Regions from separate parts of the Colwellia sp. NW0002-52-1 genome, predicted to be linked through region 3. Evidence: predicted binding sites of a transcription regulator. Region 3 holds the regulator's gene; each other region holds the start of a gene.
The links. The regulator sigma-54, encoded in region 3, starts transcription at its own class of promoters, with help from an activator protein. The targets are predictions, from matches to a motif close to GTTGGCACGNNNNTNGNNT.

Region 1 (11,167 bases), on a different contig from region 3:
GGAGATGAGCCTGAAGACTTAGAAATAGTGCCTTGGCCATTGGCGAATTATCATGAATTACTACAACAGAAAGACTTTAATGAGTCGCGTAGTATCGCGGCTTTATTACTGGTAAAAGATCACTTAGGAGCTATTGAATGAGTCAAGAAAAACTACTATCAATTGCGCTTGAAAGTGCCAAAAAAGCAGGGCAAGAAGTCGCACGCTATTATAAAAACGGTAACTTTACCGCCGAAATTAAAGAAGATAATAGCCCTGTTACCAGTGCCGACATCGCCGCAAACGATATTTTAATGGATGAATTAAAACGCTTAACGCCTGAGATTCCGATTATTTCAGAGGAAGTAGGAGCGTTAGCATTAGCACAGCGCAGTAAATGGTCTCGTTATTGGTTACTAGATCCTATTGATGGTACCGGAGAGTTTATTGCTGGCAGCGGTGACTTTGCCGTAAATGTGGCATTGGTTGAAAACGGCTGGCCCAGTATAGGTGTTATTCATGCGCCTGATCACCAACTTACTTATTATGCTCAAAATAACTTAGGGGCTTTTAAAGAAAACGATGCCGGTAGTCGCCAAATATATGTGGCAAAATATGATGGCCAACGTCGTATTAAAGTCGCAATAAGCCGTCGCCAGGATATTAATCTAATGGGGCAGTATCTAAATAGTAAATACGACTTCGACCATGTTGCTTTAGGTAGTTGCTCGTTGAAAAACTGTTTAATTGCTGAAGGCGGTGCAGACTGTTATTTACGTGTTGGTCCAACAGGTGAGTGGGATACTGGCGCAAGTCATTGTATCATCGAACAAGCAGGGGGCAGTATTATTGACAGTGAATTTAAGCCCCTAACCTATAATCAACGTGAGACTTTGATGCAGCCCGATTTTGTCTCGTTAGGGAACAAAGAAATTCCTTGGCAAGATATTATTAAACCTCATAAAGCGACTCGCCTTATAACTTAATATAGACACAGGCATAATGTAATAAGACAGTAACACTTATACCAATACGTATAGTTCAATATTGTGCATTGCTTTGAGTCAATACAGTAGCTAATCATTTAGCTTACATGGAGAAAATTTTGCGTAACATATCCTCAATATTAATTTCCCTACTGTTGACAACAACAGTGAGTTTACCTGCATTAGCAGCGTGGAAGCTCGATAATGAAAACTCTCAACTTAGCTTTATGTCAGTGAAAAAAGGCAATATTGCTGAGAACCATAGTTTTTCAAAACTTGCCGGTAATATTACTGAGCAAGCCCAAGTTAATATCAGTGTCGACTTGAGCAGTGTTAATACGAATATTGCCATTCGTGATGAACGAATGAAAGCGTTTCTATTTGACACCGATACATACAGCACTGCAAACTTTACTGCAACGCTTGAAACTTCATTACTAAAGAGTTTAGTTATTGGTGAAGATAAAAAGTTAACGATTAGCGGTGTGTTAGATTTTCACGGCGAGCAACAAACTATAATGCTTGATGTTAGTGTGATTAAATTAAGTGAGGATAAAATTTTGGTGAATACAATAAAGCCATTTTTTATTCAAGCTGATGCATACGGCGTAGTAGCAGGTATCAATAAGCTTAAAGAGTTAGCTTCTCTGCCGAGTATTAATTATGTAGTACCGGTAAGTTTTTCAGTAACATTTACTCGTTAACTTTTTATTTAATGATCATTTAATTACCATCTAAATATCACTTAAGCATCACCTGGAAAACTAAAGGCACTTAATCAGTGCCTTTTTTATTGCTAAAATCCGAACACTTAACGGGTATTAACTGTTTTCTTCATGCTCTTCACTACCTTCAATAAATTGGTCTTTTGGCAAAATATTTACGGTTTCATGTAGCTCTGAATATACCAAAAGCGCGGTGCCTTGCTTTAATTGCTGGCGAACTTGGGTAATTTTTTCATCTAGCGACACGTCTGTACTGCCGTACTCTGTACCTTCACGAAGAACAAAGTTTTCGATAATGGCGCTTAATGTGTCGTCTGACAATTGTTCTAATGGAATAATCATAAATATCTCGTAAAAAACTCAGGTATACGTTGCTCTAACCAATACTTTGGTTTCAGTGGGTTGTTACCACTAATAAAGCCAACATGACCACCTTTAGCGCTCACTTCAAAAGTTATTTGTTTAGGTAAAGTTGTAATGGCCGTTGTATTCACATGACATAAGAAAGGATCGTCGGTGGCATGAATAATTAAACACGGCGTGGTGATTTGTTGTAACACATCGCGACCGCTGGCTTGCTGATAATAGTCATTTACATCAGCAAAGCCATTAATCGGTGCGGTAACCATTTGATCAAAATCGCGAATAGAGCGTACGTTATTCAGCAAGTTTCTATCGATATTTTTTAATAAATTAGCTTTAATCTTTATCACTGTACTCGCTCTAAGCATATCGACTAAATACTTTTGATAGACACGAGAAAAGCCACGGTTAATTCTGTTACTACAGCTTGAAAGATCAAGTGGAGCGCATATAACACAGGCCGCTTGATAGATATTTTGTTTTTGTTCTGCTAAATATTTTGTCAGGACATTACCGCCTAACGAAAAGCCTACAATGGCTTTTTTTGCTTGTGGGTAACTGCTAGCAAGGTATTGACTAAAATAGTCAACATCACAGGTTTGTCCGCTGTGATACGATTGAGCCATGCGATTTGGGCGACCGCTACATCCTCGAAAGTGCATTAACACACCCACCCAGCCTTGTGCTTTTATAGCGCTTAACATCCCTTTAGCATAATGACTGTTCTTAGAGCCTTCAAGGCCATGCAATATCGCAATAATAGGACGTGAACAGTTCGAGTTTACCTTTTCGGTCCAAGCTAAATCAACAAAGTCTCCATCAGGCAACTCTAAAGTTTCATCAGTGGTATTTATGGTGTGGCTACGCCTAAAAAACTTAGCGGCAATGGTTTGTAAATGGGCGTTTTTAAGCCACCAAGCGGGGCTGAAAGAGCTTTTGGTAAACATAATACGGTAATAGCGTGTAATACAAAAAATTTATTGTACGTTAAAACTATGTCCATGCCCACCGTTTGACTACAGTGAGTGATAGGTTTAACTCGTAACATTTTTAATAAAATTTTACCAAATAAGCTTAATGTCTTTTGCGATTATCCCTAAAGTAATGCAGAAGACATGAATGAAAACTCTATAAGGTGGATACACTGTCAGTTCTTTTTACAGTCTTAGGTGATAAACAGTGAGCTATCCATAAAAACCATTAAAATACAGCGACTTGTGCTTTTGGTTCGATACTTGCTTGTTCTGCTTTACTTTAAGCTGTAAGAGAATCGAAATGCGTAGAATTATTTTAGCTATATTATTAACAGTTACATCACAAGCAAATGCTGGACTTATTATTGCGGTTGGGGATAGTAATATTAATAACTCAAGTAATAGTGTTTTTTTTAACAATGTATTTGGTAATCAAAATGTTATAGGTCTGAACTCAGCGACTGATCCTTGGTCACTTGATAACTGGGATTCTGTTGCTACTCAAACAGCTGCAAGCTATTCACAATCAATGACCTTATCAAGCTCTAGCTTAATTGGTGCTGACTGGCTTATTGCTTCTAGTGGCTCTTTGTATAGCCAATCTACCTTGCAATTAATAAGTGGTTTTTTAAGTGCCGGTGGTAATCTTTGGGTTGGTGGTGAAGCTGACGTATTTAGCGCATTTGCACCGGCAAATCAGTTACTTACTCATTTGGGATCTTCTATATCTTTGGATGCTGTAAGTACGTCTCAATATAGTAGTGCATCTAATACTAATTCAGATGCATACACTGTCGGTACAACAACATTTTCAGCGAATTATCTTTCTACTATAACTGGTGGTGTTGCTTTATATTCAAGTAATGGAAATGTAACTGCTGCAATAGATAGAACAACATTTCAAGAAAATGCAACTTCCGTTCCTGAACCGTCAACTTTAGCTATCTTTGCTTTAGGGATAATGGGATTAGCTTCTAGACGATTTAAAAACAATAAGCCCTTCATGTGTTAACACATTTCAGGACAGACAAGAAAAGCACCTCTAATTAGGTGCTTTTTTATTGGAGTATTTTGTCACTATCTTTAAACTTAATAATTATCTAATAGACTTAAGTAATTGATAGCTTACAACTCAGTAGTATACGTAACCCAAATGGATAGAGCCTACAAAGAATCGCACTTGCTAGTTGTTAAGATATTGCTAGGGCATCAATTAGTAACGTGACAAACCTAAAACTTCAGCCATACATAACCGGTAAAGTTTGTAGCGCTTATCGGGGATTTTCGCCCTTCCACTTAATGGCTATTTTCTCTAATTAACTATCTTCACTTATATGCTTTATAAAGTAATAAACATAAAAGCTACAAATGCCTAATACAGTTGCTAAACCAAGAAATGACATAATGACAACAGGATCGTTTAAAAGCATATCTAAAAAGTTCATAGCTAACTCCAAAAGTAAGTAAATAGGTACGAAAAAGATTATAAAGAACCTTCAATACATACTTATTGATATAGATCATGTTCAGGGTTAATCGATATGTTATTCGGTATGTTAATCGCTATGTTATTAATAGTATTTTCAGGGATTAGTGAAGTTGATTGATGCGCTGAGGCATAACACCTTGAATTTTTTTAATGGCATAAAGTTCAAGAACAATACCGGTTTATTTTTTAGCTCCGATAATCGGCATTTTTTACATGTTTATAAAAATAAACCCGCTAAAGGTGAGCGGGTTTTGGTTTACTTAATATTGTTGTATAGATGCTTTACAAAGCACTATAGGTTAGGCTCTAGCGGTTAGAGGCTTGTCTTAACTTTAATTCTCTTTGTTCGATTATTTTACGATAAATAGCATCGGCTTTTTCACGACTCTCTTTAATCTCGTCAACTGATAATTTATGTTCGTCCATATCACGGCTTTTTTCAGCCATGCGATAAGCATTTTTAGCCGCAATAATATTCCAGATATAAGACATCTTTGTGCTCTTAGCAACGCCTTTGCCCTCAAAGTACATTAAGGCAAGATTAAATTGTGCAAGTGCATAGTTTTGATCTGCCGCCTTTTGATACCAGCGAGATGCCTGAAGGTAATCGCGTTGTACGCCATTACCGTTAAACAGCATAACACCTAAATTAAACTGTGCTCTTGGTAAGTCTTTATTCGCGGCTTTTTCCATTAATGCATAAGCCGTTTTCAAATCTTTTTTCACCACTTCTCCCTCACTATAAAGTAAAGAAAGATCGAATAGTGCTTCAGAGTAATTTTGTGAAGCAGCTTGATGTAGAAGTTCTAACGCCTTCGTTGGGTTTTTAACTACGCCGTAACCGTTTAAATAAACTAATGCCATTTGATATTGTGCAGGAGCATATTCCTCGGCAACTAAAGGTTCGAATTCTGCAATTGCGGCTTTAAATTCGCCACGGTTTAGCTCGTATATGCCTAAATCTAAATCAGCACTATAAGCTGGGCTTTGGGTAAAAAGAGCAAAACTGAGTGCTAGTAAGGTCAATTTTTTCATAATAATGTCCTATGTTCGGTGTTGTCGCCACTTCTCGCAGTGACAAAGTTTTTGCTGCGATACGTTAAGTGTAGCAATAAATTTATAAAGCTTGCGACATTATCTCTTCAATTTGTTCTTCAAGGTCAAGCCATTGCATTTCATTTGTTTCCAAGTTTTGTTTAAGTGACGCTTGTCGTTTGAGTAAGTCAGTTAGCTTTACTTTGTGCTCTGTTTGATAAATATCACTGTCAGCAAGTTGTGCTTCTACTGTCGTTAGCTCATCTTGATTTTGCTGTACGAGCTTTTCAAATTTATCGGCTTGTTTACGCAAAGGTGATGCCTTTTTACGAAGCTCAGCTTGCTCTTTACGTTGTTGCTTTTTGTCGACTTGTGGCTCAGAAACAACTTTGTTGGCTTTAACTGATTGTTTTTTATCATCGTTTAACCATTGCTGATAATCATCAATATCGCCGTCAAAATCGGTTACTCGACCATTAGCAACAATATAAAACTCATCAACACATGACTCTAATAAATACCTGTCATGAGCAATGAGAATAATTGCGCCGTCAAAGTCTTGCAACGCTAGTACTAGTGCTTGACGCATTTCTAAATCAAGATGGTTGGTGGGCTCATCTAATAACAATAACTGGGGTTTTTCTAAGACAATAAGGGCCAAAACTAAACGCGCTTTTTCACCACCAGACATGGTGCCCACTTTATCTAACGCCTGATCGCCACTAAAGCCAAAACGCCCTAAAAATGATCTGGCTTGTAACTCGGTTAAATCAGGTTTTGCTCGCGTTATATGTTCTATAGCACTGCTTGGCAAATGCAATTGCTCAAGTTGATGCTGAGAAAAATAGCCCACACGCAAATCTTGCGCACAATAACGTTCGCCTTTTAATAAGGTTAAATCACCGGCGAGAGATTTTATTAGTGTTGATTTACCCGCACCATTGCGACCTAGCAGGCCGATTCGGCTACCTGGGACCAAGGTCATGCCAACATCTTCTAAAATAATGGCTTCATCACTGTAACCACATTGGCTTTCAGCTAAGGACAATAATGGGTAAGGTAAAGTGTCAGGCTGTTCAAAGCTAAAGGTAAATTGGCTATCGACATGCGCTGGCGCTAAATCAGGTAATTTTTGCAGGCGCTTTAAACGGCTCTGTGCTTGCTTCGCTTTACTGGCTTTCGCGCGAAAGCGGTCAACAAAAGAAGTTAAATGAGCAACTTCTTTTTGCTGCTTTTGATACTGTGCGTCTTGTTGCGCTAAGTGCTCTGCACGTTGGCGTTCAAAAGCACTGTAATTACCAGAATATAGTTTCGCAGTTTGATGTTCAATATGCAGTATTTGGCCGATTACATCATCAAGAAAATCGCGGTCATGCGAGATAAGCACTAAGGTGCCGGTAAATCTTTTCAGCCAACGCTGTAGCCAAATAACGGCATCTAAATCTAAATGGTTAGTCGGTTCATCAAGTAGCAATAAATCAGCGCGGCTGATCAAGGCCTGAGCTAAGTTTAAGCGCATTCGCCAACCACCTGAGAACGATTTTACCGGATTAACTAGCTGCTCTTGTAAAAAACCTAAGCCATGCAATAACTCGCCGGCGCGTGCAGGTAAACTATAACCATTTACCGTATCAATTTGATTAATAATAGTGGCTTCAAGTGTGCCATTGTCGTCGGCGCGTGCTTGCGCTAACTTTGCCTCTAATTGGCGAAACTCAACATCACCATCCATAACGTAATCTAGCGCTGATTGCTCTAATGCTGGTGTTTCTTGCTTTACAGTTGCGATTTTCCAGCTTGTTGGCATAGATAGATTGCCCAAGTCTGCAGGTAATGCACCTAATAAACTGGCGAATAAAGAAGATTTACCACAGCCGTTCGCCCCAACAAGCCCAACCTTATGATTTGGATGTATAGTAAAACTTGATGATTTTATGAGGTATTTTGCGCCTCGGGCTAAACTTAAATCTGTAGCTATGATCATTTATCTTGTCTCATTTTAATGCAGGTTGCTATTGTCGCTTTTCCTTAGGGGGTTGTTCAAGGTAAAATAGAAGCACTGAGCAGATATCTTGCTAAAATTAATTAAAAACTAATTAAATATTTAATAAAATTGAGTAAAAAAGTGAAAAAACGATTTATAGCTGGAGCAGTTTGTCCAAAATGTAAAGCAATGGACACGATGGGGTTATTTAAAGAGCACGGCGTTGAAACCGTAACTTGCGTAAGTTGTGGACACCAAATGTCGCAACCAGAAGAGCACGTAGTGCAAGAAGTAAGACCGAACGAGCAAGTTATTGGTATTTTTAAACAAGAATAAACAGGTAAGCACAGACCTATGTTCACTACTTTAAACTGATCTTATTTGCGGAAAATTTGCGGAAAAAGATGTTGTAACTAGATAATTCATACAAGGTATTGTTACTTATAGCTTTTAGGTAACTCAGTTTATTTCCAATGCTTCATCGGCCTTATATCCACCGACGAACGTTGCTTTGATATATTTTATAATTATCCTGAAAAATAGTGACTAAATGCTGTTCTTCAACAATGGTTTGTTTGTATAAAGTATATAAACCAATGATAAGGCAAACGAAAGTAAATATTGAAGGTAATGCGAGAAAAAAACCTAATTGTGATAAGCCCACGCTAGCAAAAATTGGGTTACGAGAATATTTAAAAAATCCATCAGTGATTAATGCGTTTGGCCCTTGTGGGTCAACCCCAGAACGCCACTTTTGCTTCATGCTAAAGTGGATAATAATGGTCATTAAAAAACCAACAGTTAATAACACATTACCGAGTATTAGCATTAGATAATGTTCGAAATTCTCAATCATACCTAGATATTCATCTAACGGCGGGAAAAAAAGCCTGATCACACAAATCAGCCAAATTAATACTCTGAACAAACGAAATGTCATATGGTTCCACCAATGAGAACAAAAAGGTTGTCCGAGAAACACAAGTTCACTATGGGTGTTTTTCTTGGCGGTGATAATTCTCACGGTATAAAACAGTGCAACAGCAGTATAAAAAACAGCTAGATATATACGGGTAAATTCTATTATTGCTGATGTATTTTCAAAAGGAATCATTTATTAATATATCGTTTAGTAAAGTGGAGTTACTTAAATATAGCGGCTTAAAATATAGACGTACTAAATATTGCGAAATATGAATCGACTGACTATAAATTTTGCTTAATAAAGTATACTTTTATCTCAAATGTTTTTTGTTGCAGGTATAACTTCAGGCTTTGAAAAGAAAACAAAAGGGATAGCCAGTGGCCCTAAAATAGCGCCAACAATTGCCCAAAAAATAGTTTTAGCGCCTCTGTGTTTAGCAACGGCATAACAAATAAAAATGCTTAGAATATTTAAAATAAATAAAACAGTCATATAGAACTCCTTGTAACACTATAAACTTAAAAATTATACGTTATCAGCACACGATGCAATTAAGTTATTTGCAAGTTTGCTGTACGCCACACTTAATGATTTAACTTTGATGTTTGTTTCTTGCTGCTTGATATTAACCTTTAATATAACTATCACAGCCATGTGGCTTTAATACTCGCTGTGTAGAAGCAGGATGTTTTTTTAATGCTTCAATAGGGCGAACAGGGCGACTGACTAAATTACCCGAGCAATTAGGACAAACAAAGTGTAATACGTTTGCTGTACATTCGGCACAAAAGGTACATTCATAAGTACAAATAAAGGCATCTTTAGCTGCAGGCGGTAAGTCTTTGTCACAACATTCACAATTGGGCTTTAACATTAACATAGGCTGGCCTTTAAAATAAAACGGCCTCAGTATTAGGTTGTTTAGGCCGTGTAATTTCTCTAAAAATGTTTAAATATTGCTATATAACGTTAACTCATCAGGTTAACTAACCACTTTAATAGTGCGGTGGTGGTGGTTCTATTTCTTCTTTACCATCTTGCTCTGGAGCATTTTCTTTAATGCGATTTGCCAGTAAAGAAACTTGATGCTTAAGCTCGGCAAGTTGGTTTTGATGAACGGTAATTTCATGGTTAAGTTGGTCGATAATATCATCTTGAAAGGCATTGCGAGTTTCAAGAGCTTCAATTGCGTGGTTTAATTCTGTAACTGATTTCACTATTTATTTACCTGCCATAATTCGGCGTATCCAGAAGAGCTTTCGGTGATTACCTGGTTATTATCTCTAAATGCGACGCTGTACACAACAGCGCCTGCGGGTCTAATATCTTCGCGTGGCAAAACTCGCCAACTGGTAAGGCGTTCTCCGGTTGCAACATCCCATATACTGACTTTTCGAGAAGGCGCACCCGTTAACAATTGGCTACCATCGGGTGAAAATTGCACGGCACTAAAAACCTCTTGTCGATTAAAGTACTTCAGCTTAGAAATTAACTCGCCGGTTTTTAAATCCCAAATATTGGCTGATTTTTTACTATCGGCGGTAAAAGCAAAACGTCCTTTAGAATCAAGCGCCACCATAGTGACTCTACTCGGGTGATTAAAGCGATATATTACTTGTCCTGACTTTGTATCCCAAACATAAGCGACAAAGTCGTTCGAGCCAGAAATTGCAATGCGGCCATTTGGCAGCATATCTACGGCATTAATTTTTTCTTGATGGCCCAAAAACTCTAAACGCCGGCCATTAGCAATCGTAATATGCACAACCTTACCGTTACTTTGCCCTATTAATAAGTAATCGCCATTATTAGATACCGCTACATCGCGAATGGTCGATTCTGTAATGGACCAAAAGCCTTCAGAGGCACCATTTTCTATATTCCAAAGTGAAAAGTCATTACGGTTGGCTGTAATCGCATGGCTGTTATTATCGGCAATATCAGCCACCAATACTAAATTGTCGGCATTGTTTTGTTGTTGTGACCAACTATATTTCAGCGCATTGTTTTCTAAATCCCATAAGCTAATGCCGTGATGTATTGACGAAACAACACTAAATTTAGCGTCATTCGATATATTAGCCGCATATGCTCCCTCTACAGCGTGCTGCCATCTTTGCGTTGGCTCTTGGCCTACAGGTTGACACGCAGAAAGCAAAGCTAATAAAAACAGAAGTTTGGCTTTTAGAATTGTTAAGTTACAGTTCAGCAAAATATTAATACTTTTTTCTTAGGGCATTTATCGTTAGTATAAGCCGCATTGTTTAACAATTCACACATATTTAAATGACTTAGCCCGAATTTCTGGCTAGGTAGTAAAACGGAGATGTAAATGAAATTTTTCAAACCGACTTTAGTCGCTATTGCCTTATTATCAGTAATGGGTTGTCAAGAATCTGCTAAGCAAGAAGAACAAGCCGTTGCGCTTGATACAGAAATACAAAAACAAGCTTATGGTTTAGGTGCATCAATTGGTATGTACATGGAACGTAATCTTGAAGAGCACGACAAGTTGGGTTTAACGTTAGACAAGTCACTTATTATTCGTGGCTTTACTGACAGCATGGATGGCAAGTCTCAAATCGAAAAAGAAGACATTCAAGCGTTGTTGATGAACTTAGACCAAGCAATGAAAGCTAAGCAACAAGAACAAGCTACGGTTAGCTCTGAAGCTAGCTTAGCTGAAGGTCAGGCTTTCTTAGCAGAA
Region 2 (11,167 bases), on a different contig from region 3:
ACCTATAAATCAAGATAAAACAATTATAAATTATGAATCTATAACCCCCTTAATGGTTCATGGTATGAGAATCAATTTTAAAGAACCAAGATACCCTTCTGATGAAGTTAGGAGATTAAGAGCGGCTGTTCACAATATGGAAAGGTTAGCTTCTGAACCTGGCTATCGAATAACTTTCGCTTATAGAAAAGATTTTAGTCGCTGCATGGGACGGATAAATAAGCTCAAAAGGGTGAAACATTCAGCTCATAATAAATTAGTTGACCGACTAAGAAATATTCTGCCTCTCCCTGCAAAAGTTGATATCAAACGAGCAACGATAATGGTAGAAAGATTAGTCAAAGATTACGAAGCCAAAAAACATACATACTGGTACCACTGTAGATTTTATAGAGCCCACGATCGTTTAAACGTTTTACAAAGAACATATAACAAAACAGCGAAAAAATTGAGAGACAAACTTAAAGGTAAAAAGCCCGACTATGACAACAAGTAATACATCACCTAAAGAGTTTTACGAGCGATTTGCAAAAATATTATTCCGTACATTTACAGTTGGTTGCCTATTTTTATTAATTAGTATTATCTCTACATCATATTCTCTAATATTTTCATCAAATGTCAGTTATAGTTTCTGCTTAACTAATGAGTGTTTAGAAACAACAATAACTTTATTCTCTGCATCTATTAAAATATTTCAAGGCTTATTGATAATTGTTACCTCAATAGCAACCATCGGCGGTATATTTCTCGCACTAAAAAGTTACATTAACAGTTATAACAACTCAATCTTGCATAATCATATTTCCCATCTCAGTATTTTTAAGGACTTTATATTAGGCGAGTTAAATAAAAGAGATAAATTAGATATATCAAGTTTTGACATTTTTAAATGGTACAACTTGATATACAGCGAATCTAAAATCGGCTCTATGAAAATATCAACTAAGTACATCAGTGCTATAAACCAAATAAATGCAGTTATAGATTCGTCAAATCAAAAGGCTAGCATGGCAACAAATGGCTCTTTTTTATATAAAAAGCATCAAAATATATTGATAAGTGCTATGTTACCTTTAGGGGTTGAAATGTGTGTTCTCCCAAGAAATAATTTTTATGAAGTAGAAACTCAACTAATGTCGCTTGTTTCAGTTATAAATAAGGAATTTTGTAGCGATACTGATATACCTGAATTACAAAAAAGATACTATATTTAACTTTTTTAGATAAGTGACTGATAAAAAATGAATTATAAAGGTTCGATTCTCCCCCGCCTACCTAAATAAAGACCTTTTTTAGTTTATTTGTTATACCTAGTAACTTATAGATTTGGCCGCAGCTTGTTTACAAGCTGCGAAAAAAACCGCTTAATAGCGGTTTTTTTATGTCTGCTGTTTAAGAGATTCGCCATTACTAATATATAGTAATGGCGAAAACCATATGCAACATTTACAAAATACTAGCCAATGCTTTTTCTAGTTCAGCTACTGTTCGGTCAACGTTGTGCAACTTATCTAAACCAAACAAACCAATGCGGAAGGTTTTAAAGTCGGCACGTTCGCCTACTTGCATTGGTACGCCAGCCGCGATTTGTAAGCCTACTGAGGCGAATTTTTTACCGTTTTGAAATTCGTTATCTGATGTATAACTTACCACTACACCTGGCGCTTCAAAACCTTCGGCAGCTACGCTGTTTATGTCGTGTTTAGCTAGCAATGTGCGAACTTTTTGTCCTAGTTCTTGTTGCTCTTGACACACTTTTTCAAAACCATAAGCTTTGGTTTCTTTAATAATATCTCTAAAACGCGTTAGGCCATCGGTTGGCATTGTCGCGTGGTATGCATGGCCGCCACTTTCGTAGGCTTCCATAATTTGTAGCCATTTTTTAAGATCGCAAGCAAAGCTGTCGCTAGTGGTTGTATCAATGCGCTCGCGTGCTAATTCGCTTAGCATAACTAATGCACAACAAGGCGAAGCACTCCAACCTTTTTGCGGGGCGCTAATTAAAACATCAACACCCGTTGCCTGCATATCAACCCAAATAGTGCCTGAGGCGATACAGTCAAGTACCATAATGCCGCCAACTTGGTGCACAGCTTCTGCCATCGCTTTAATGTAGTCATCTGGCAATATAATACCAGCTGACGTTTCTACGTGTGGGGCAAATACAACATCAGGTGATTCAGCTAAAATAGTGGCTACGACTTCAGCTATCGGTGGTGGCGTAAAAGGCGCTTGAGTTTCATCTTTAATTTGTTGTGCTTTTAATACCGTTTCGCTACTCGGCATACCGCCCATTTCAAAAATTTGGCTCCAACGGTAGCTAAACCAACCATTTCGCACTACGAGTACTTTTTTATCACGTGCAAATTGTCGAGCAACCGCTTCCATGCCAAAGGTACCACTGCCGGGCACAACGATAGTACTGTGGGCTTGGTAAACAGATTTTAAATCAGCTGATATGTCTTGCATTACTTGCTGGAACGAACCAGACATATGATTTAATGCGCGATCAGTGTAAACAACGGAATATTCTAATAATCCATCGGGGTCAATATTGGGTAGTAATCCAGCCATATTAGGGTCTCTTTATATCGTATATATTGCATGATAGTGCCGTAGATACCGAATACTATCAATGCTTAATGCAGAATAATTAGGAATATCATACAAGCGTTGAAAATTAGTTATGCCGTTAGTCCAGAACCAAATAAGTAGCTATTTGGCCCTTATTTATCTTGGGCATTATTAAACCATTGACTAGGTCTGTTACCGACTCTCTTTACGTCACACCAAGAGGATCATTTATTTTAATTAATCTATTTAAAACAATTAACTCTGTAAATAGAGCATCATAAAATTGTGAAGATTTGCTAAGATAATATACACTCTGCCCTACTGTTATATTTTCTAGCCATATTATTCAAAAGGATCTTTTGTTGTGAATTCAGCTATTAGTAACCACCAACCACTTAAATGGTTATTTACTCTTGCTATTTTATATACACTTTACCTTGCTCAATCTTTATTCATTCCTATTTTATTTTCTGCCTTTATTGCGTTATTGCTGAGCCCTTCAGTTAAGCTACTAAAAACTTTCTATATACCTCGCGCTGTTTCTTCTGTGGTATTACTGGCATTACTCGTAGCACCTTTTAGTTTTTTAGCCTCAGAGTTAGTCGAACCAGCACAAAAATGGGCGCAGTTACTCCCTAAAATTACGGTTCAACTTAATCAGAAAATTGATACGTTAAGTAATGAGTTTGATAATAAAAAACAGCAGGCAGAAGCAGAAGTTGCAGCAAACAAAAGAAAAGAAGAAGGCTTCAGTTTTTTTGGTATGTTTTCCAGTAACAAACCCCCAGCTAAAGCACCAACAAAAAGCGATGAAAATTCGGTAGAAAAACATATTAAACAAGGCGGTATTGAGCTTTTAATTTCGGGCCTTAGTAGCGCGCCAATTTTTTTAGCTCAATGCTTTGGTTGCTTAATATTAATTCTTTTTTTACTGATATATGGCCCCTCAGTTTATCTTGCAGCGAGAAGTTTTCCTCATATCAGTAACAAGAAAAAGCTCGACTCCATTGTATATGAAGTACAAAAGGTGCTTTCAAAATATATTATTACCATCAGTGTTATTAACTTTATTCTTGGCGCAGTTACCGCTATCGCGTTTGCCTTGTTAGGTCTAGACGATCCTATATTATGGGGTGCATTAGTTGGACTCCTGAACTTTGTTCCGTATGTTGGCTCTGCCATAAGTATTGTTATTTTAACCCTAGTTGGCTCAGTTCAATTTGGGTTAACATTTTTTGCATTAGCCCCTGCTTTTGCATTTTTATGTGTAAATGTACTTGAATCACAGGTGCTTACACCTATGGTATTAGGCACAAAAATGCAGCTAAACCCGCTAGTTACTATATTGTGGTTATTTTTTCTTGGCTGGCTTTGGGGAATGCTAGGTGTACTGCTAGCTGTGCCTATTTTAGTCTCTATTAAATTAACATTAGAGCGGCTTAATTTATTTACCCATTGGGTCGCTTTTATTGAAGCCAAAGCGTAAATAAGCAGTACATTTATTCAAACACAGTTAGTTTAAACGCAGCAGAATATAAGTAAGTAAAGTTTTCATTCTGCTGTGTCAATATTTCAGGGATTAAAAAAAACGTTTTAACACACAAAAATAACCCCTTGAAATATAACAATTAAATTGAAATATAAACTTGGCTCAATGATTGCTCCACTTAAACCAGTTAATAAAAACTGTTATGTCAAAAGGAGATAATCACATGGCGACTAAAACTTCAAATACAGATAAGCAAACAAAATCTACTCATCCTATAGCTGATAAAGTACAAGGGACTTTACACGAATCTGTTGACACTTTAGCTCAAAAAGCAGCATCTACTGAAGATCGTTTACGTAATGCAGCTCAATCTAGTGGCGAAAGTTTAGCTGCTAAGCAAGCAGAAGTTAAAGAGAAATGGGAACAGTCTTCAGTAAAAAAATATGCGACTGAAAACCCTGTAGCAACTGCCGGAATAGCCTTCGCAGCGGGTGTATTACTAACAAGCCTATTGCGTAGAAAGTAATAACTAAATAGGAAGCTAACATAGTGACGATTAACGAAGATTCAGATGCTCAACACAATAAGCACACTGATGCTGAAGCGGAAAGCTTACGCCTTTTGCAAGAGCGTGAACAACTTCAAGCAGCTGAAGCTTCGTTTATTGAAACCTACTCAGCTATTGTTAAGCTTTTTAAAGTTAAACAGAAAAAGTACCAAAGCACGTTAGATCTGGCAGCGTTAGAAGGAAAAATATCACTTAAAGCCATTGCTGTATTTGGTATTTTATTATTTATAACATCGGTTATAGCAACCGTACTTTGGTGCTTAATCAATGTAGCAATAGTACTTGGTACTATGCATTTATTTTCTTCAATGTGGTTAGGTTTGGGTATAGCTTTAGCAATAAATACCTTACTCATTTTATTAGCTTTAAAACTAATGAGAAAAGTAAAACGCGAAATAGGATTTAACCGAACACAACGCGTATTTAAAGGTGACTCATGATTTTATCATTATTCAAGCAGGTCGAACATGCCAATAAGTGCGCTGCTGACTTAGCATTACTCAGCAAACTTGAGCAATCGCAAAGCCAACGTGCAAAAGAACAATCTTTAGCGCTGATCACTTCACCAAAAGGCTTAGCTGCAATTTTCACTGTTGGTTTAGCACGAGGGATAATTTCCCCAAGTATTACTCGACAGCTTAAAAGCATGGCGGTTGTATTAGGTAAAACGAATTTAGATGGCTGGTTAACCGGCGAAGAAATGCAAACGCCAGAATAGTATTTATAAAATTGGTTGTTGAAAAATTTTTAATTAGTAATGCAACTTCAAATGCCAACTTCTAATACCGACTTCTCATCTCACCGCCCAATGCTGCTCTGCGTTACAAAATCAGCATTAACATCTATTGGTTTTAGAATTAGTTTTAAAACAAGCTAATAATTAGCTTAACTAGAACCGTAAATATAAAAAAGACGCTAAGCAGCGTCTTTTTTATTAGCTATTCTAGCGATCACCTTAAATAACTAATACCTTCATTATCGGTAAAAATAAGCTTGGGTTTACGCTATTCGAAACAACGCACAAATTTTGTTGTCTGACGGATCACGCAGATAAGCTAAATATAATTTACCTGCAGCACCTTCTCGTACGCCAGGACCATCTTCACAGGCGGTACCACCGTTAGCAAGCCCTGTAGCATGCCAAGCGTCGGCTTGCTCTGGAGAATCGGCAGTAAAACCAATTGTTGAACCATTACCATGCGATGCGGCTTCACCATTAATAGGTTTAGTTAACGAAAAAACACCTTTATCCGTAAAATAAAAACAACGCCCTTTCTCATCCATTACACCTGGCTTATGGCCCATTTCACCTAAAATTGCATCATAAAATACCTTTGATGCTTGTACGTCGTTAGCGCCGATCATGATATGACTAAACATTAGCTTTCCTCTATTTTGTAATAGTTTTGCTGTTTTAAATAAAATTAACCTATTGAATAAAAACAGTAATACCGAGTTTATACAATAATTATTTGATCTTTCGAGTATCAGCATGCACGAAAAACAGCTCCCAGTACAAGAGTATTTATAATTTTACAAATCACTCGCCCCTAAAAGCTAAGGTCGTAAAATAGTAAACCGTTTATTTCCATACTTATTTGTATATTAATCAACCTATCAAATTAATCATCTGATTTTATATGACTTTTTTTAATATAAATTCTAGATTTATATTGCAAATGATAATCACTCTCATTATCATTACTGTGAATTTAATGCTTTACGGCATTTACTTGGACATATTCGTTGATAATTTGGAGATTTACATGAAGTACTCATCGCTGTTTTTGGCAATATCTATGGCAACGCCAATCACTGCATTTGCTAATGGCAGCCCTTTAGAAGTTATTGAGGTTACAGGTAGTTTTTTTAATGATTACAAAGTTGACGAAGCAAAGGGGGCCATGCGCACCGATGTTTCTTTACTCGAAACCGCACAGTCAGTTACCGTAATTTCAAGTACTATTGTTGAAGAACAATTAGCAACGACTCTAGGTGAAGTACTTACCAATGACGCTAGTCTTTCTGCGGGCTCTAAGCAACGTAACCGAGAAGTGTTTAACTTACGCGGTTTTGAGCTAAGCTCTTCAAATGGTTATTTACGCGATGGCCATCAACATTGGTCACACTACCAACAACCGATAGAAACCTTAGAAGCGGTTGAAGTAATTAAAGGCCCTTCTAGCATTTTATATGGTCAATCTGGTCCGGGTGGTTTAGTAAATATGGTGACTAAAAAGCCAACGGCTAACACCTTATTTACTATCGGTGCAGATACCGACCAAGAAGGTTCAACCCGTTTTACCTTAGATGCTGGTGGTGCACTGAACGACGATGAGTCACTTCGTTATCGTGGCATTTTAGTCAAGCAAGATGTGACATATCAACGTGAATATCAAAACGGCGATCAGCGTGAGCGAGATCGTTTCTTAGGTGCACTTGTTGTTGATTATGATGTTTCAGACGATTTATCACTGAGTGTGCATTATGACTATACCAACGACAAAGCCGGATTAGACACAGGTGGTTGGTTAAACGAAGACGGCGATTTAATTGGCGACCGTAAAACTATTCGTGATATGTCATGGGCATTCACCGACATCGACGTGGAAAACTACGGTGCTGATATTAATTATAATATTAGTGATGCCTGGCAAGTAACGCTTGGCTACAACAAGCAAACCTTTGAACGCCAACGTTTTGAATCTGCGCCGAAAAATGGCAGTACTTTTAATGTTGAAGGCGATAGCTATACTTCAAACCCTTATGATCGCTTTGACGACTGGCAATTTACTACGGCTTTTGTCGACTTTGTTGGCGAGTTTGAATTTGCCGGCGTTAGTCATCAGCTTTTAATCGGTGCTAATTCTCTAGATTATTCTTACGACCAAGTAAAAGCTAATGGCACAGCAATTACTTATTCAGCAGGACAAGTCGAGCCGCCAAAGCCTGATATTAGTTATAAAAATCCAGATAGCACCTCACATAGCGAATACGACTACTACGGCATATATGTGCAAGATTTAGTGACTTTTAATGATACTTGGCAGGTTTCATTTGGTGGTCGTTATGACAAACAAAACAAGGAAGGTGCTGATAATGAATCTTTCTTACCTAAATTTGGTGTGCTGTATCACCCTTCTGAACAAGCCACTATTTACTATAGCTACACCGAAGGTTTTGAACCACAAAGTAGCGAAAAATTAGATAACGATACTGATATCAACCATGGCATGAAGCTAGAAGCTATGGAATCCAAGCAAAGTGAAATTGGCGTAAAATGGCAACTTGTTGACGACAGACTTTTGTTAAGTGGTGCTATTTTTGATATCAGTAAAATGGGTACGTTAATTCAAGAAGATTTAATTGATTCTGCATTTGAAACTCGCACAACGCAAGCAGGCGAACAACGTCATAAAGGTTTTGAATTGGGCGCTCAAGGTGCCATTAATGACAAACTATTTATCATGTCATCGTTGATCAATATCGACGCGGAATATGAACGCGACGCATTATATCAAGGCAATACCCCCGTTGATGTACCAGAATGGTCTGCTGCTTTATGGTCACGCTACGAGCTAACTGAAAAACTTGCCTTTAATGCCGGTGCATTTTACGAAGGCTCTCGCTTTGCAGACAACCAAAACACCATTAAAAAAGACAGCTACACCCGCATTGATGTCGGTGCGACTTATCAAATGGATATTAAAGAGCATGAACTGAACCTGCGCTTTAACATTAATAACTTACTAGATAAAAAGTACTTGATTGGTGGCGGAACCACGAGTGTAACGGCAGCTGATGGCATTAGTTTTCGCTTAGCGGCTCAATTAGCTTTCTAGTGAACATTTAGTCAGTAACTCATGTTAAGGCGACACAGTTTTTGTAGGTCGCCTTTTCTGATTTGTACTTTATATACCTTTTATTAGCTTTTATTAGCAATAGCTCAGTCGCACTCAAATCACATTAATGAAGAAACAAGTAGTCATGAAACCTTCTAAAAAAACCTTAAATCTTGCCCGGCTTATTCACGTTTATGTGTCAATGGCGTTGCTGACTTTGTTACTGTTTTTTTCAGTTACGGGCATCACCTTAAACCATCCTGAATGGTTTAGTAGTCATAAGGCTAAGGTGGTAGAAAATGAACTAACGATCAGTTCCGTTACCGAGTTTGCAATTAAAGACAACCAAGTAACACCGAAGCAACAGCAACTTATTACTCGTGCAGTTGAGCAAGCTTTTGGCGTTTCTTTAACAGATATTCAACCAGAATTAATGTCGGGCGAATTGTTTTATAGCATTAAACAAGCCGGGAAAAATACCAGCATTGCCGTTGAACTTGAAACCGGCGACGCCTTTTATGAACAAACCCATTACGGCTGGTGGGCAGTGCTTAACGATTTACATAAAGGCCGAAATACCAGTAATTTTTGGGGCTGGATTATCGATCTATCAAGCGTACTTTTTATTGTTTTTGCCATCACCGGCTTTATTTTAGCCATGCCACAAAAACGTTTTCATCGTACTTTAATGGTTAGTGTTAGCAGCACATTACTGGCTATTTTAAGTATTATTTACTTTGCCTAAAAGGACTTTATACCCCTTATGAATAATTTTATATCAAACCATGCCAATAGCATCAGCAAAATAGTTTTACTGGTATTTTTTAGCCTGTTATTTATTTTGCCAGCCTCAGCACAAGCTAATGAAAACAGCCCCGCTAATTTAGAAATAAAACTAACGCTAAAGCAGCAACAAGGTGAATACCACCCTCCCTATGTTGCCGCATGGATAGAAAACACCGAAAGAAAACCAGTTAGAACACTCATACTATGGCGCAAAGAGCCTAAATGGCTGAAAGATATTCGCCGATGGTGGCGTAACGTTGGCCGAAAAGATGCCGAATTAGTTGATGCCATAACCTCAGCAACCCATGCTGCTGGAACATTTGGGTTGTCGTTTAAAGCCACTAACGATCAACAACAAGCCCTGCTTGCAGGAGACTACACACTATATATTGAAGTTGTTCGAGAAAAAGGCAGCCGAGTATTACTCAAGCAAGCTTTTACACTCAACAACCAAAGACAGCACTTTACCCTGAATGAAACTGCCGAAACTGGCGATATTACTTTTACTGTTAACCCTTAGGAGCTCACATGAACTTTAAAAAATCATTATTATTTTGCTTGGCTGTTGCCATTAGTAGCCAAGCTAGCGCGCATTCACGTTGGTTATTACCTAGTCACTTTACGCTTTCGTCTGAGCAAGGCGAGTGGATCGCCATTGACGCTTCCGCTTCAAACGAAGTATTTAATGTTGATAAAGCATTGAGTATTGATAACATGAGCATTTTAACGCCGTCAGGCAAAAGCACTCGCCCTTCATCAAGCTACAAAGCTCATAGAAAATCAGTGGCTGACTATTTTATTAAAGACAGTGGTACTTACAAAATCACCAATAATGCTAGCGCAAGTTACTTCTCTAGCTATAAAGTTGCAGATAAACGCAAGCGTGCCCGTGCCAACAAAGCAGAATTAAAAGCCATGATCCCGGCTAATGCCACTGATTTACAAACTACATACGGTCTAACACGTGTAGAAACATACATTACCATGAATAACCCTACTGAAAACTACCGCAGCGACGGCCAGTTTTTAGAGTTATTACCAAAAACACACCCGGCAGAAATTATAGAGCATGAGCCAGCGACTTTTGCATTTACTTATCATGGCAAAGTGCAAGCCGGTGTTGAAGTTGAAATTGCACCAGACGCTGCGCGTTACCGTAACGCCCCTAACGTATTAAAATTAACAACCGACAGAAATGGTGAAATTACTTTTACGCCATCCCAAGCCGGACGCTATTTATTAATTGCAGAATATGAACAAGAAGCTAAAAACAAAGCCTTGGCAGATAAAGAGCAAGGTGGCGTATTCCTGACTTTTGAAGCACAGCTGCAATAAGTTAATTACATATAACTGACGTTAAGTAATTTAGCTTAAGTTAAGGCTAGGTTAACTCCTAGCCTTTTAAATTTCATTTTAATGCAGATTAATTTTTGATGTTAGTCCCATTATTCTCTTGAACACCCCACTTACTAAAAACAATTAAACTTATCTGTAAAAGTTGAGTCTATTCATTTCGGTCATCCGAGTTTAACGGCTAACAAAGTAAACTTTTATCAATATCTACAAAGATAACGATTCAAGTTTACGCTGTTATTAATTCTTACAATAATAATGTAAACCAAAGCAATATAAGAACATATTGCTGAGCAATGTAGAGTTTCTGCGACTGAACATAATGCAGACAGTAAACTGATAAAATATTCAAAGATGATCAATAAATTAGCCCGCTTGATATAACTTACGTTAATATAGCGACGAGAAAAATTGAACCGCCAATTACTGGAGCACCTTTTGCTTAAACAACTAACGCTTTTATCTGCATCTATTATTACGTCTGGGCTTATGTCTTTAACATTAAGCGCAGAAGTTAACGCCACTGGCACAACTCAATCTACACAGGTTAGC
Region 3 (11,167 bases):
TCCATACCTTCTGCAACGGCAGCAAGCTTTTCAGGGTTAATGTTTTTAAGAATACTTTTTCGAACTTCTTCGTTGAGTTCTTCGAGTACGTCACCATGATGATCAGCATCAATTAACTGCCAAAGCGCCATTCGGCTTTTGCTAGGAGACGACTCTAAAAGTAGGGCAAGATCGTATGCCGGCATGTCTTGCAGTAATTTTCTGACATAGACAAACATACCGCTATCGAGGGCAGTATTTACCTGTTGTAGGCGTTGATGACTGTATTCTTGTTCGGAAACTTCCGGCATATTTTTACCTTTTGCCGCTACAAAAATGAAAACTATTAAAGATAAATTTGTTGTCGGGTGTTATTTACGGCTGTGCTAATTACAGCTGACGTTGACCCAAACAGTTAAATGGCCTCAATTATAAAAGGCTATTATTAACGTTCTATTAAATGATGCCTATTGGGTAAAAATTCGATTAAATCAAAATGTAAAGTATTTCGATTTTTCAGGCAGCGCCTATTATGAATATGCTTGAGGTAATTCGATTGTGCTAAATTACCAACTTTAACGATAAGTTAGCTAATTCATTATTTTATAGGGTATCGAATGTTAATATTTAACGGGTTGAGTTTACCGTAATTTTTGATATTTCGCAGCTTTTTTATTGACTTAACAAAGTATTGAATTAATCGAAGTACTGTTATTCAGCTTCATCAAATTTATTACTAAACAGTTGGCAAACTTCATCGAGAGCAGATTCTGCATCTTCACCGGTGGCCACTACTTTAACGGTTTTTCCTTGCGCGCCGGCAAGCAACATCAAGCCCATAATACTATTTGCATCTGCATGATTTTCATCTAATTCAATAGTGACTTTAGCGGTGAATTTTTGGCTCAACTGTGCCAGTTTAGTTGCCGCTCGGGCATGTAGCCCAAGCTTGTTAATAATTAATACATTGCGACTGGCTTGTATATTCATCAGCGTTAGCTACTAGCAACAGGTAAGTCACGATGACGAGACTGTACGTCTTTACGTTCTTTACGCAGATTATTTGCAAGCAGTTCAGTAATATATACGGAACGATGCATACCGCCGGTACAACCAATAGCAATGGTAATATAACTACGGTTATTTCTTTCTAAGTGCGGCAACCAAGTCATCATAAAGCTATTAATTTGCCAAATAAATTTAGTGACTATGGGTTGGCTAGCGAGGAAGTCTTGTACTGGTTTGTCTAAGCCGGTGTAGCCTTTAAGTTCTTTATCCCAAAATGGGTTTGGTAAAAACCGTGCATCAAAGACATAATCTGCATCTTGTGGTACACCATGCTTAAAGCCAAAAGATTCGAAAACTACCACCATAGAACCCGATTTTTTACCTAAAACCCGTTCTCTCACTAAGTCAGCTAGCTGGTGTGGAGTTAATTGGCTGGTATTGATATATAAATGTGCACGACTTGCAATAGGTTCAAGCAGCTTTTTCTCTAACGCCATTGCTTGATCTAGGGCTATATTTTGTCTAATAAGTGGATGCAAACGACGAGTTTCACTGAAACGTCGAATAAGGTCGCTATCATCAGCATCGAGATATAGAAGGCTTAATTCAACGGCGTTTGGCAAATACTCAATAATTTCTGGAACATCGTTTGGATCAGCGGGTAGGTTTCGAACATCTAAGCTTACGGCAACAGTTTCATAATCATTAATAACGGTATGAATTAAAGCCGGCAATAAATTGACCGGTATGTTATCAACACAATAGTAGCCTAAATCTTCTAATACACGCAGCGCAACACTTTTACCTGACCCTGAACGGCCACTGACAATAATTAATTTCATTGAGGTTTAACTCGCCTGTTGAATTAACTGAAACAATTCTTGGTTATTTTGACATTTACGCACTTTTTTACAAAATTGCTTTTCACGAAATATTTTAGCAATACTTTGCAGAGTACATAGGTGATTCTGACATTCGTTTTCAGGCACAAATAGCGCGATAAAAATATCTACAGGGCGATTATCTATAGCGTCAAAGTCAATGGGCTCTTCTGTTGTAATAACAACGGCAACCGGTTGACAGGTATTGTCTATGCGTCCATGTGGTATTGCTATGCCATTTCCTATACCTGTTGTACCCATTCTCTCGCGCTTTACAAGGCTCTCTAAAAGCTGAAATGTATCATGTTCAGGCAATTTTTCGGCAGCCAGACTACTTAAGTATTCTAGAATACGTTTTTTACTGGAACCCGGAGCAGCACAAATAGTGCAGTCTAGAGTTAAGATGTCTTGCAACTTCATAAACTTATAAAACCTAAAGCGACATGGCGCTAATGTTTGTTGATTTTGCCTTTGTATTTCAATATTTGGCGATCTAATTTATCAATTAATGCATCAATTGAAACATACATATCATTATGCTCCGCTTTCGCATGTACTTCTGAGCCACTTAAATGCACCGTTGACTCAGCAATTTGATTTAACTTTTCTACGGTTAAAACCACATGAACATTATTTATATGTTCAAAATGGCGCTCCAGTTTCTCGAACTTTTCATTTACATAATCACGTAATGAGTCGGTAACATCGACATGGTGTCCACTAAGATTAATTTGCATATGCTTAATTCCTCTTTTGGGTGAATGCAACCGCCTACAGTAAGCTTTTACGTTGATTTGATGGCGGTATGGAAAGTGACTCTCGATACTTGGCAATGGTACGCCTTGCTACCTTTATACCTTGCTCTGCTAATACATCAGCAATTTTACTATCACTTAATGGTTTTGCAGGTATTTCTGCGGCGACAAGTTTTTTAATCAGTTCACGAATAGCAGTTGATGAACATTCACCACCATTTTCGGTACTTACATGGCTTGAGAAGAAGTATTTTAGCTCGAAAATTCCCCGGGGTGTATGCATATACTTCTGTGTAGTAACACGAGAAATAGTTGATTCATGCATATCTACGGCTTCGGCAATATCATTTAGAACCATAGGGCGCATAGCTTCAGGGCCATGTTCAAAGAAGCCTTGCTGGCGCTGTACAATACAATTAGACACTTTTAATAGGGTGTCGTTTCTGCTCTCTAGGCTTTTGATAAACCATTTAGCTTCTTGTAAATTTGAACGAATAAATTGGCTATCTGCAGATGATTTCATCGTGCGAGACATAGCTGCATATTGCTGGTTTACCGATAACTTTGGCGCGGTATCTGGATTGAGTTCAACGGTCCAGCGGCCATTTTTCTTTTCAACAGATACGTCAGGAATAACATATTGTTCTTCACTTTTGATTACGCTATCACCCGGACGAGGGTCTAAAGATTGGATTAAACGGATAACTTCGCGTAATTGATCTTCCTTTATGCGTAATTTACGCATAAGCTGGCGATAATCACGATTACCAAGTAAGTCGATAAACTCGGTAACGGCTAGTTTGCTTTCAGCGAGCCACGGCGTATCTTTTGAAAACTGGTTAAGTTGAATAAGCAAACATTCAGGAATTGAGCGAGCAGCTACTCCAACCGGGTCAAAAACATTGATTCGTTTCAGTACAGCTTCAATCTCGTCGAGCTCTACATCATCAATGCCAACACTTTCTAGTATTTCTTCTGCGCTAACGGTTAAGTATCCTGCTTCGTCTACGGCCTCAATAATAGCAACAGCAATGGCTCTATCGGTATCGCTAAAAGGAGTGAGCTCCATCTGCCAAATTAGGTGGTCTTGTAAGGAATCTTTAGTTTCACCCTGATAGGTGTAGTCTTCTGAAGCAACGCCCACACCGCCACTACTCGCACTTGCGCTGAAATTGTCATCCCAGGTTGTATCACCGTTTAATTCTTCAGGAATGTCAGTTTTTGCTAAGCCTTCTGAAGAGCTTATCTCATCAATTGTTGGTGCAGAGTCTTCGCTGCCATCTGATGATATTTCAGCACTCTCATTAACACCTGCAGAGTAACCTTCTTCGAGGTGATCAGGAGTACTTTCTGAATTATTATCTGGCGATTCGTCAACTTCAAGGAGTGGATTACTTTCAAGAGCTTCTTGAATTTCTTGTTGTAAATCCAAAGTTGATAATTGCAACAGCTTTATAGCCTGCTGCAATTGCGGGGTCATCGTTAATTGTTGTCCGATACGGAGTTGCAGAGTAGGACGCATTTACGTTTTCATTTCCCTGTTCAAGTACATGATAGTATTACCGCGTGATTATGTTACTCACTATAACGTGAATTGTTCACCTAGGTATACATCTCTTACGTGTTGATTTGCAAGTATTTCATTAGAGTTTCCCTCTGCGATAAGCTCACCATGACTAACAATATAAGCATGCTCACAAACATCAAGAGTTTCTCTAACGTTATGATCGGTAATTAAGATACCGATGCCGCGTTCTTTTAAGTGTAGGATAATTTTTTTTATATCACCTACCGAAATAGGGTCAACACCCGCAAAAGGTTCATCAAGCAGGATAAACTTTGGATCTGCAGCTAATGCTCGTGCTATTTCAACGCGTCTGCGTTCACCGCCAGATAAACTCATACCTAAGTTGTCTTTGATATGACTGATGTTAAATTCTTCGAGTAAATGTTCAAGCTTTTCTTCTCGCTCTACATCATTTAATGCTTTACGCGTTTGTAAAATGGCCATAATGTTGTCATAAACCGTAAGTTTACGAAAAATTGAAGCTTCTTGAGGTAAATAGCCAATACCTTTTCGAGCACGCTCATGCATTGGCAACAAAGTCAGATCTTCATCATTTAATACTATGGAACCACTGTCGTTATTGACTAATCCAACAATCATATAAAATGAAGTAGTTTTACCTGCGCCATTAGGTCCTAATAAACCAACAATTTGCCCAGCAGAAACTTTCATACTGACATTTTTAACGACTTTTCTGCCTTTATAAGCTTTAGCAAGTCCGGTGGCTGATAAGGTTGAAATAGACATTTACTCTTGCTTTTCCTTAGATTTTTTTGGCAATTCAGTTTTATTTTTAGGTTGTAGCACAGTTTCAACTTTGGCATTTTCTAAACTTTCGGCATTCACATACTCAGTTTCAAAGTTATAAGTAATTTTACTGCCGCTAACTTCACTGCCTTCTTGACGCAGCAAAGCATTACCAGAAATTACAACGGTATTTTTGTGTGGCTCATATCTAATTTCATTTGCTTGTAAGTTGATTGGGCTACCGTCTTGCAATGTCTGTTCAAAAGTTGCTGGAGAGCCTTTAGCAATATAAATTTTATTATCGCTTTCGTTTTGAGTGATTACCTGAACGAGCTCGGCATTAATGGTAAGCGAACCCTGGGAAATAATAACGTTATCAATATAACTGAATATTTTATTTTTTAGATCCGCAGCTTGTCGCGACGAAGAAATTTTAATTTCTTGGTCTACGTTGAATTTTTCTGCACTTACTAGCGGCATTAATATTACGCATGCAGTTATGCCAATAAGGCTATTTTTTAATTTTTTTATAAATGGTTTGTACATGTTCGGTCAATGTCATCTGTGTTGTGTTTAAGTCTACAATTAATCCTGAGCCATACATAGTAAATCCTTTACCTAATATTAAGATAGTCTGCTCTGAGCTGATAATATTCGTTTTAAGATCCATTTCTAAATTTTTTCCGTGTACTTCCTGTATTAAACTTTCTTCATCAGTCGCGATTAAACGTACGCGATTTTTTAATTTTACACGATTGTTGTTATACAGTGTGCCTTCATTAGCGCTTATCTGCCATGTTGGTTTGTTATTTTTTGGGTATAAGGTATAACGAGGGTATTCAAAATGGGTTACTTCTAGCTGCGCATAGTGCTCCATGCGTTGGGCTTCAACATTATAAGATAATGCGCCAGTCGACTTGTAAACGTCGCTGTTGAGGTTTTCAGCAATAAATTCTGGGTTATTAGCAACTTCTAGAGTGCTACTGGTTTCTTTCTTAGCTCCGAACCATTCAAGTAGGGCGTAGGTTGTTAACGCTAGGAGAAAAAGTGAAATTGTCGCAATGGTTATGCGATTCATATACTTGCACCTGTTGCATTGGCTAATGTACCTTGACTTTGCATGATAAGATCACAAGTTTCACGCACTGCACCAAAACCACCTCGGGTATAAGTGATGTAATCACACAGGTTTACTATAGCTGGGTGGGCATCATTAACCGCTATGCTAAAGCCAACATAATTAAGGCAGTCAAAATCAGGCATGTCGTCGCCAATGTAAGCCACTTGTTCGGGCATTAACTTTAATGAGGCGATCATTTTTTTCAATGCTGGTAGTTTGTTTTCTTCACCTTGCACTATGTGTTTAACGTTTAAGGCGCTCATACGAGTTTGTACAATGTTGGATTGTCTGCCTGTGATCACTGCAACATCAACACCACTGGCTCCTAGGGCTTTTATGCCGTAACCATCTTTGGTATGAAAAGCTTTTAGCTCTTCGCCATTGTTACCTAAATAAATGCGGCCATCAGAAAAAACACCGTCAATATCACAAACAAAGAGTTTTATTTTTTCTGCTTTTTGCCACGTACTTGATGCAACTTTACCGTATAAGCTATTCAAAATTACAACACTCCAGATTTTAATAAGTCATGCATATTCATTGCGCCAATAGGGTGATTATTTTCATCGACGATAATTAAACCATTGATTTTTTTATCTTCCATTATTTTTAATGCTTCAGCAGCAAGCATATCTTGTTTGGCAACCAATGGCTGCTTAGTCATTACACTGGTAATACTATCTTGATGAATGTTAATTTCAGCGTCTAGAATACGGCGCAAGTCGCCATCAGTAAATAAACCCACTAACTTATTCTGAGCATTAACCACTGCTGTCATTCCTAAACCCTTCAATGACATTTCAACTAAAGCATCTTTTATTTTAGCACTTTCTACTACTGTTGGCAGACGTTCATCTTTGTGCATTATGTCAGCTAAGCGTAATAATAACCTTTTACCCAGACTACCACCGGGATGGGATAAGGCAAAATCGTCAGCGGTAAAGCCGCGTGCATTAAGTAAGGCCACTGCTAAAGCATCGCCCATTACTAGGGTAGCAGTAGTACTTGATGTTGGTGCTAATCCCAACGGGCAAGCTTCTTGAGATACTTTTACGCAAACATGTGTATCGGCGAGTTTAGCCAGCGTAGAGTCAGGTTTACCTGTCATGGCAATTATTTTCGCACCTATACGTTTAAGCACAGGAATAATTGCTAAAACTTCACCTGTTTCACCAGAGTTAGAAATGGTTAATACAACATCGTCTATGGTTACCATGCCAAGGTCGCCATGGCTTGCTTCTCCTGGGTGAACAAAAAATGACGGTGTACCTGTACTCGCTAAAGTAGCCGCAATTTTACCGCCAATATGCCCAGATTTTCCCATGCCAATAACGATTACTCGACCTCGACAGCTAAACATTAGTTCACAAGCTTTTGCAAAATCGTCGTCGATATACTGTGTAAGCTCAGCAATAGCTTGTTGCTCAATGTTAATTACATTGAGTGCTAATTGTTTAAAGTTTTTCATTACATAAAACCAATTTCTTAGGCGTTAATTTGGCTAAAAAGAAGCACTTGATAACCAATGAATACAGCTAATAATAATAACCCTTTCGCGCGCGTGATGCGAAACTTTCCGCCACGGCTAAAACAAAGAATAAACAATAAGAATGTTGTTGCTAGCATAAATGGGGCGTCGCGACTTGCTGCCGCGTTATCAATATCACCCGGAGCAATTAAACCAGCCAGCGATAATACCGCTAATATATTAAATATATTTGAACCAATAATATTACCCAGTGCTAAGTCGTCTTCTTTTTTGATGATACTCATAATACTGGCAGCTAACTCAGGCAAACTTGTACCAATAGCAATTACGGTTAAGCCAATAACCAAATCACTAATACCAAATGCTTTAGCAATAAAAATAGAAGAATCTACAAGAAAGCTTGCACTTAAAGGCAGTAAAATCATACCAACAATAAGCCATATCACTGAGTGTTTAGTGCTCACACCATCAGGAACTTCTTGCTCGGCTTCGAGCACCATTTTATCGTCAATTGGATTTTCTTTTGCACGTTTTAACGTCACAAATAGCAAGGTTGCAATATAAACAACAAAACCAACGATCAAAATAAGACCTTCATTAAAGCTAAAATTACTATTAGCTAACATGTAGGTTGCGATGGCTGTAATAACAAGGATTAGTGGAATTTCGCGTTTAATTGTAGATGAAGACACTGTTAAAGGATTAAATAGTGCGGTTAAACCTAAGACTAAGGCAATATTGGTAATATTAGAGCCAATTGCGTTACCAATAGCGGTATCAGGGTTTCCTTGCAATGAAGCGGTAGCTGCAATCATCATTTCAGGCGCAGAAGAGCCCATAGCAACGATGGTTAAACCAATAATCATTGGAGAAATACCAAGGTTACGCGCTAATGCTGAAGCACCAAATACAAATTTGTCTGCACTCCACACTAAAATAATTAGTGAAAGTAATAAGATCAAAATTTGAATTAACATTCAAAACTCCTGTTGGGATAAATAAAATAGTTGGTAATTTCGCTGCTATGGTTAAGCTTTATATTTATGAGCTGGCATTGCCTAACTAGCTAATATACCTATAAACAGTTAAAAATTTCCGAATTATATATGGGTACTTTTGTATAAGCGCGAACAATTCATATTGTTCTTGAGTACTCACCTACATTTAACTTACTTACATAATAATTTATTTGTTATTAAAAATGGGATTATAAACCAATGATGTTGATTGATAACAGCCAATTAATAATCATTTAATGACATTATATTGTGCAGCGGGCAGTATAAACTTTTTCTGATATTATTGGCACACAGATTCAACATAATATTTGTGAAATATTTAGCTAGAACTTAAATTTACCTCGCTGTTAGCATTACACTCATGTTTTGTTTTTATAGTGCCGTGTATTTATAGCATTTACACAGGCCACGTTACATATGATTACATTTGCATACTTTTACTTACTCTTTTCCTATTAAATATTTATTAATTTGTAATGACTGACGTGTTGCGCTGCGTTAGAATTCTAAAATATAAGCAATAATTAACCTGGTGTTATCTCTAACAATATGTCTGAAACTTTAGTTAATATTAAAAACATGACTTTTAAGCGTAACGAACGTGTTATTTATGATGGCATCAGTTTGTCTATTCCTAAAGGTAAAGTGACAGCAATAATGGGGCCTAGCGGTATTGGGAAAACAACCTTGTTGCGACTTATTGGCGGACAAATAAAACCAGAATCCGGACAAATTTTATTTGACGGTCACGATATCCCTAAACTCTCTCGCAATGCTTTATACGAAGTACGTAAACGCATGAGTATGCTTTTTCAAAGTGGCGCCTTATTTTCAGATATGAGCGTGTATGACAATATCGCCTTTCCTATTCGAGAGCATACTGAATTAGCTGAAGATGTGATTGAGAAAATGGTGCTAATGAAATTAGAGGCTGTTGGCTTACGTGGCGCAAGAGATTTACGCCCGAGTGAACTCTCTGGTGGTATGGCTCGTCGTGCAGCACTTGCACGTTCGATTGCCCTGGATCCTGAGCTGATTCTTTATGATGAGCCTTTTGCCGGGCAAGATCCTATTTCGATGGGCGTCATAGTGCGTTTGATTCGTGAATTAGGCCAAGCTTTAGGGCTAACGTCGGTTGTGGTTTCACATGACGTACCTGAAGTAATGAGTATTGCCGATTATATTTATATTATTGCGGAACAAAAAATTATTGGTCAAGGTACGCCAGAAGAAATTTACGCTCAAACCTCACCATTAGTTCAGCAGTTTGTTAAAGGTGAAGCTGATGGTCCTGTACCATTTCATTATCCTGCTGCTTCCTACCGAGAAGAATTAATTGGCCAAGGAGTTGAAAAGTGAACCAACTACAACTTTTTGGTCGTACGATAATCGAGCAAATATCAGGTTTAGGTCGAGCGTTGTTAATGCTAGCATCTGCATTGATGCACGTGCCTAATCCGCGCAAAGGTTTTCCGTTATTAATGAAACAACTATATTCAGTAGGTGTTTTATCTTTAGTTATTGTTGTCGTGTCAGGCTTATTTATTGGGATGGTTTTGGCATTACAGGGCTATACTATTTTAGTGGGATATGGCGCTGAAGCTAGTTTAGGGCCAATGGTTGCTTTGTCATTATTACGTGAGCTTGGCCCTGTTGTGGCTGCCTTATTATTTGCTGGCCGGGCAGGATCTGCATTAACGGCTGAAATTGGTTTAATGAAAGCAACCGAGCAACTTTCTAGTCTTGAAATGATGGCGGTTGATCCTCTTCGTCGAGTTATTGCTCCTAGATTTTGGGCTGGTTTTATAAGTTTACCTTTATTAGCGGCTATATTCTCAGCTATTGGTATTCTAGGTGCACACCTTGTAGGGGTTGACTGGTTAGGTGTTGATAGCGGCACATTTTGGTCGGTAATGCAGTCGCAAGTATCATTTGAAAAAGACATTTTAAATGGCATTATTAAAAGTTTGGTATTTGCTTTTGTTGTGACTTGGATCGCTGTTTATAAAGGGTATTCTTGTGAGCCAACTTCAGAAGGTATCAGCAGAGCAACAACTTCAACTGTGGTACAATCATCACTATTAGTTTTAGGCTTAGATTTTGTATTAACCGCGTTAATGTTTGCAAATTAGAATAAGCAACGTGGTTATTTAGTTAAATAATATTTGAATTTGGTGGAAGACATGGCGTCGAAAAAAATAGAGTTATTGGTCGGATTATTTGCAGCTATTGGAATTGCTGCATTATTAATGCTAGCGTTAAAAGTAGCCGATAGCGGTATATCAGGCAGCGGTAGCACTTATCAACTGTATGCTAAATTTGATAATATTGGTGGCTTAAAAGTACGTTCACCAATAAAAGTGGGTGGTGTTGTTGTTGGTCGAGTCAGTAATATTTCGCTCGATAGAGACGATTACACACCGGTTGTTACCTTAGATATATTTTCTGAATATAATAATTTTTCAGAAGCAACTTCAGTGTCTATCTTAACCGCAGGTTTACTCGGTGAGCAATATGTTGGCTTATTGCCTGGTTTTATCGACGTATCTGTAGAGACTCTACAGCCCGGTGATTATATTGAAGATACTAAGCCGGCGCTAAT

Region 1: the regulator sigma-54 is predicted to act here: its motif matches at 3,276-3,294, upstream of AC27H3_RS14620 (PEP-CTERM sorting domain-containing protein).
Region 2: the regulator sigma-54 is predicted to act here: its motif matches at 4,223-4,241, upstream of AC27H3_RS05730 (DUF883 domain-containing protein).

What each region holds. Positions count from the first base shown of each region.
Region 1 covers NZ_BAAJLU010000016.1:77,451-88,617, forward strand. The annotation lists gene nudE (ADP compounds hydrolase NudE) at 1-141, shown strand, start outside; gene cysQ (3'(2'),5'-bisphosphate nucleotidase CysQ) at 138-965, shown strand; gene AC27H3_RS14605 (YceI family protein) at 1,085-1,669, shown strand; gene AC27H3_RS14610 (YheU family protein) at 1,787-2,032, opposite strand; gene AC27H3_RS14615 (hydrolase) at 2,029-3,000, opposite strand; gene AC27H3_RS14620 (PEP-CTERM sorting domain-containing protein) at 3,329-4,039, shown strand; gene AC27H3_RS14625 (DUF3149 domain-containing protein) at 4,344-4,472, opposite strand; gene AC27H3_RS14630 (tetratricopeptide repeat protein) at 4,823-5,551, opposite strand; gene AC27H3_RS14635 (ATP-binding cassette domain-containing protein) at 5,634-7,535, opposite strand; gene AC27H3_RS14640 (YheV family putative zinc ribbon protein) at 7,677-7,871, shown strand; gene AC27H3_RS14645 (methyltransferase family protein) at 8,023-8,649, opposite strand; gene AC27H3_RS14650 (hypothetical protein) at 8,776-8,952, opposite strand; gene AC27H3_RS14655 (DUF1272 domain-containing protein) at 9,086-9,334, opposite strand; gene AC27H3_RS14660 (SlyX family protein) at 9,456-9,677, opposite strand; gene AC27H3_RS14665 (WD40 repeat domain-containing protein) at 9,677-10,672, opposite strand; gene AC27H3_RS14670 (FKBP-type peptidyl-prolyl cis-trans isomerase) at 10,793-11,167, shown strand, end outside.
Region 2 covers NZ_BAAJLU010000004.1:23,055-34,221, reverse strand. The annotation lists gene AC27H3_RS05750 (reverse transcriptase family protein) at 1-496, shown strand, start outside; gene AC27H3_RS05745 (retron Ec48 family effector membrane protein) at 483-1,217, shown strand; gene AC27H3_RS05740 (aminotransferase class V-fold PLP-dependent enzyme) at 1,450-2,577, opposite strand; gene AC27H3_RS05735 (AI-2E family transporter) at 2,942-4,063, shown strand; gene AC27H3_RS05730 (DUF883 domain-containing protein) at 4,290-4,592, shown strand; gene AC27H3_RS05725 (hypothetical protein) at 4,616-5,074, shown strand; gene AC27H3_RS05720 (hypothetical protein) at 5,071-5,352, shown strand; gene AC27H3_RS05715 (VOC family protein) at 5,634-6,014, opposite strand; gene AC27H3_RS05710 (TonB-dependent siderophore receptor) at 6,401-8,476, shown strand; gene AC27H3_RS05705 (PepSY-associated TM helix domain-containing protein) at 8,622-9,221, shown strand; gene AC27H3_RS05700 (DUF2271 domain-containing protein) at 9,240-9,782, shown strand; gene AC27H3_RS05695 (DUF4198 domain-containing protein) at 9,791-10,597, shown strand; gene AC27H3_RS05690 (dipeptidase) at 11,105-11,167, shown strand, end outside.
Region 3 covers NZ_BAAJLU010000002.1:235,650-246,816, reverse strand. The annotation lists gene mgtE (magnesium transporter) at 1-290, opposite strand, end outside; gene AC27H3_RS03825 (HPr family phosphocarrier protein) at 691-969, opposite strand; gene rapZ (RNase adapter RapZ) at 975-1,829, opposite strand; gene ptsN (PTS IIA-like nitrogen regulatory protein PtsN) at 1,836-2,288, opposite strand; gene hpf (ribosome hibernation-promoting factor, HPF/YfiA family) at 2,318-2,605, opposite strand; gene AC27H3_RS03805 (RNA polymerase factor sigma-54) at 2,640-4,145, opposite strand; gene lptB (LPS export ABC transporter ATP-binding protein) at 4,206-4,937, opposite strand; gene lptA (lipopolysaccharide transport periplasmic protein LptA) at 4,938-5,417, opposite strand; gene lptC (LPS export ABC transporter periplasmic protein LptC) at 5,449-6,015, opposite strand; gene kdsC (3-deoxy-manno-octulosonate-8-phosphatase KdsC) at 6,012-6,560, opposite strand; gene AC27H3_RS03780 (KpsF/GutQ family sugar-phosphate isomerase) at 6,560-7,525, opposite strand; gene AC27H3_RS03775 (calcium/sodium antiporter) at 7,543-8,523, opposite strand; gene mlaF (phospholipid ABC transporter ATP-binding protein MlaF) at 9,115-9,924, shown strand; gene mlaE (lipid asymmetry maintenance ABC transporter permease subunit MlaE) at 9,921-10,697, shown strand; gene mlaD (outer membrane lipid asymmetry maintenance protein MlaD) at 10,749-11,167, shown strand, end outside.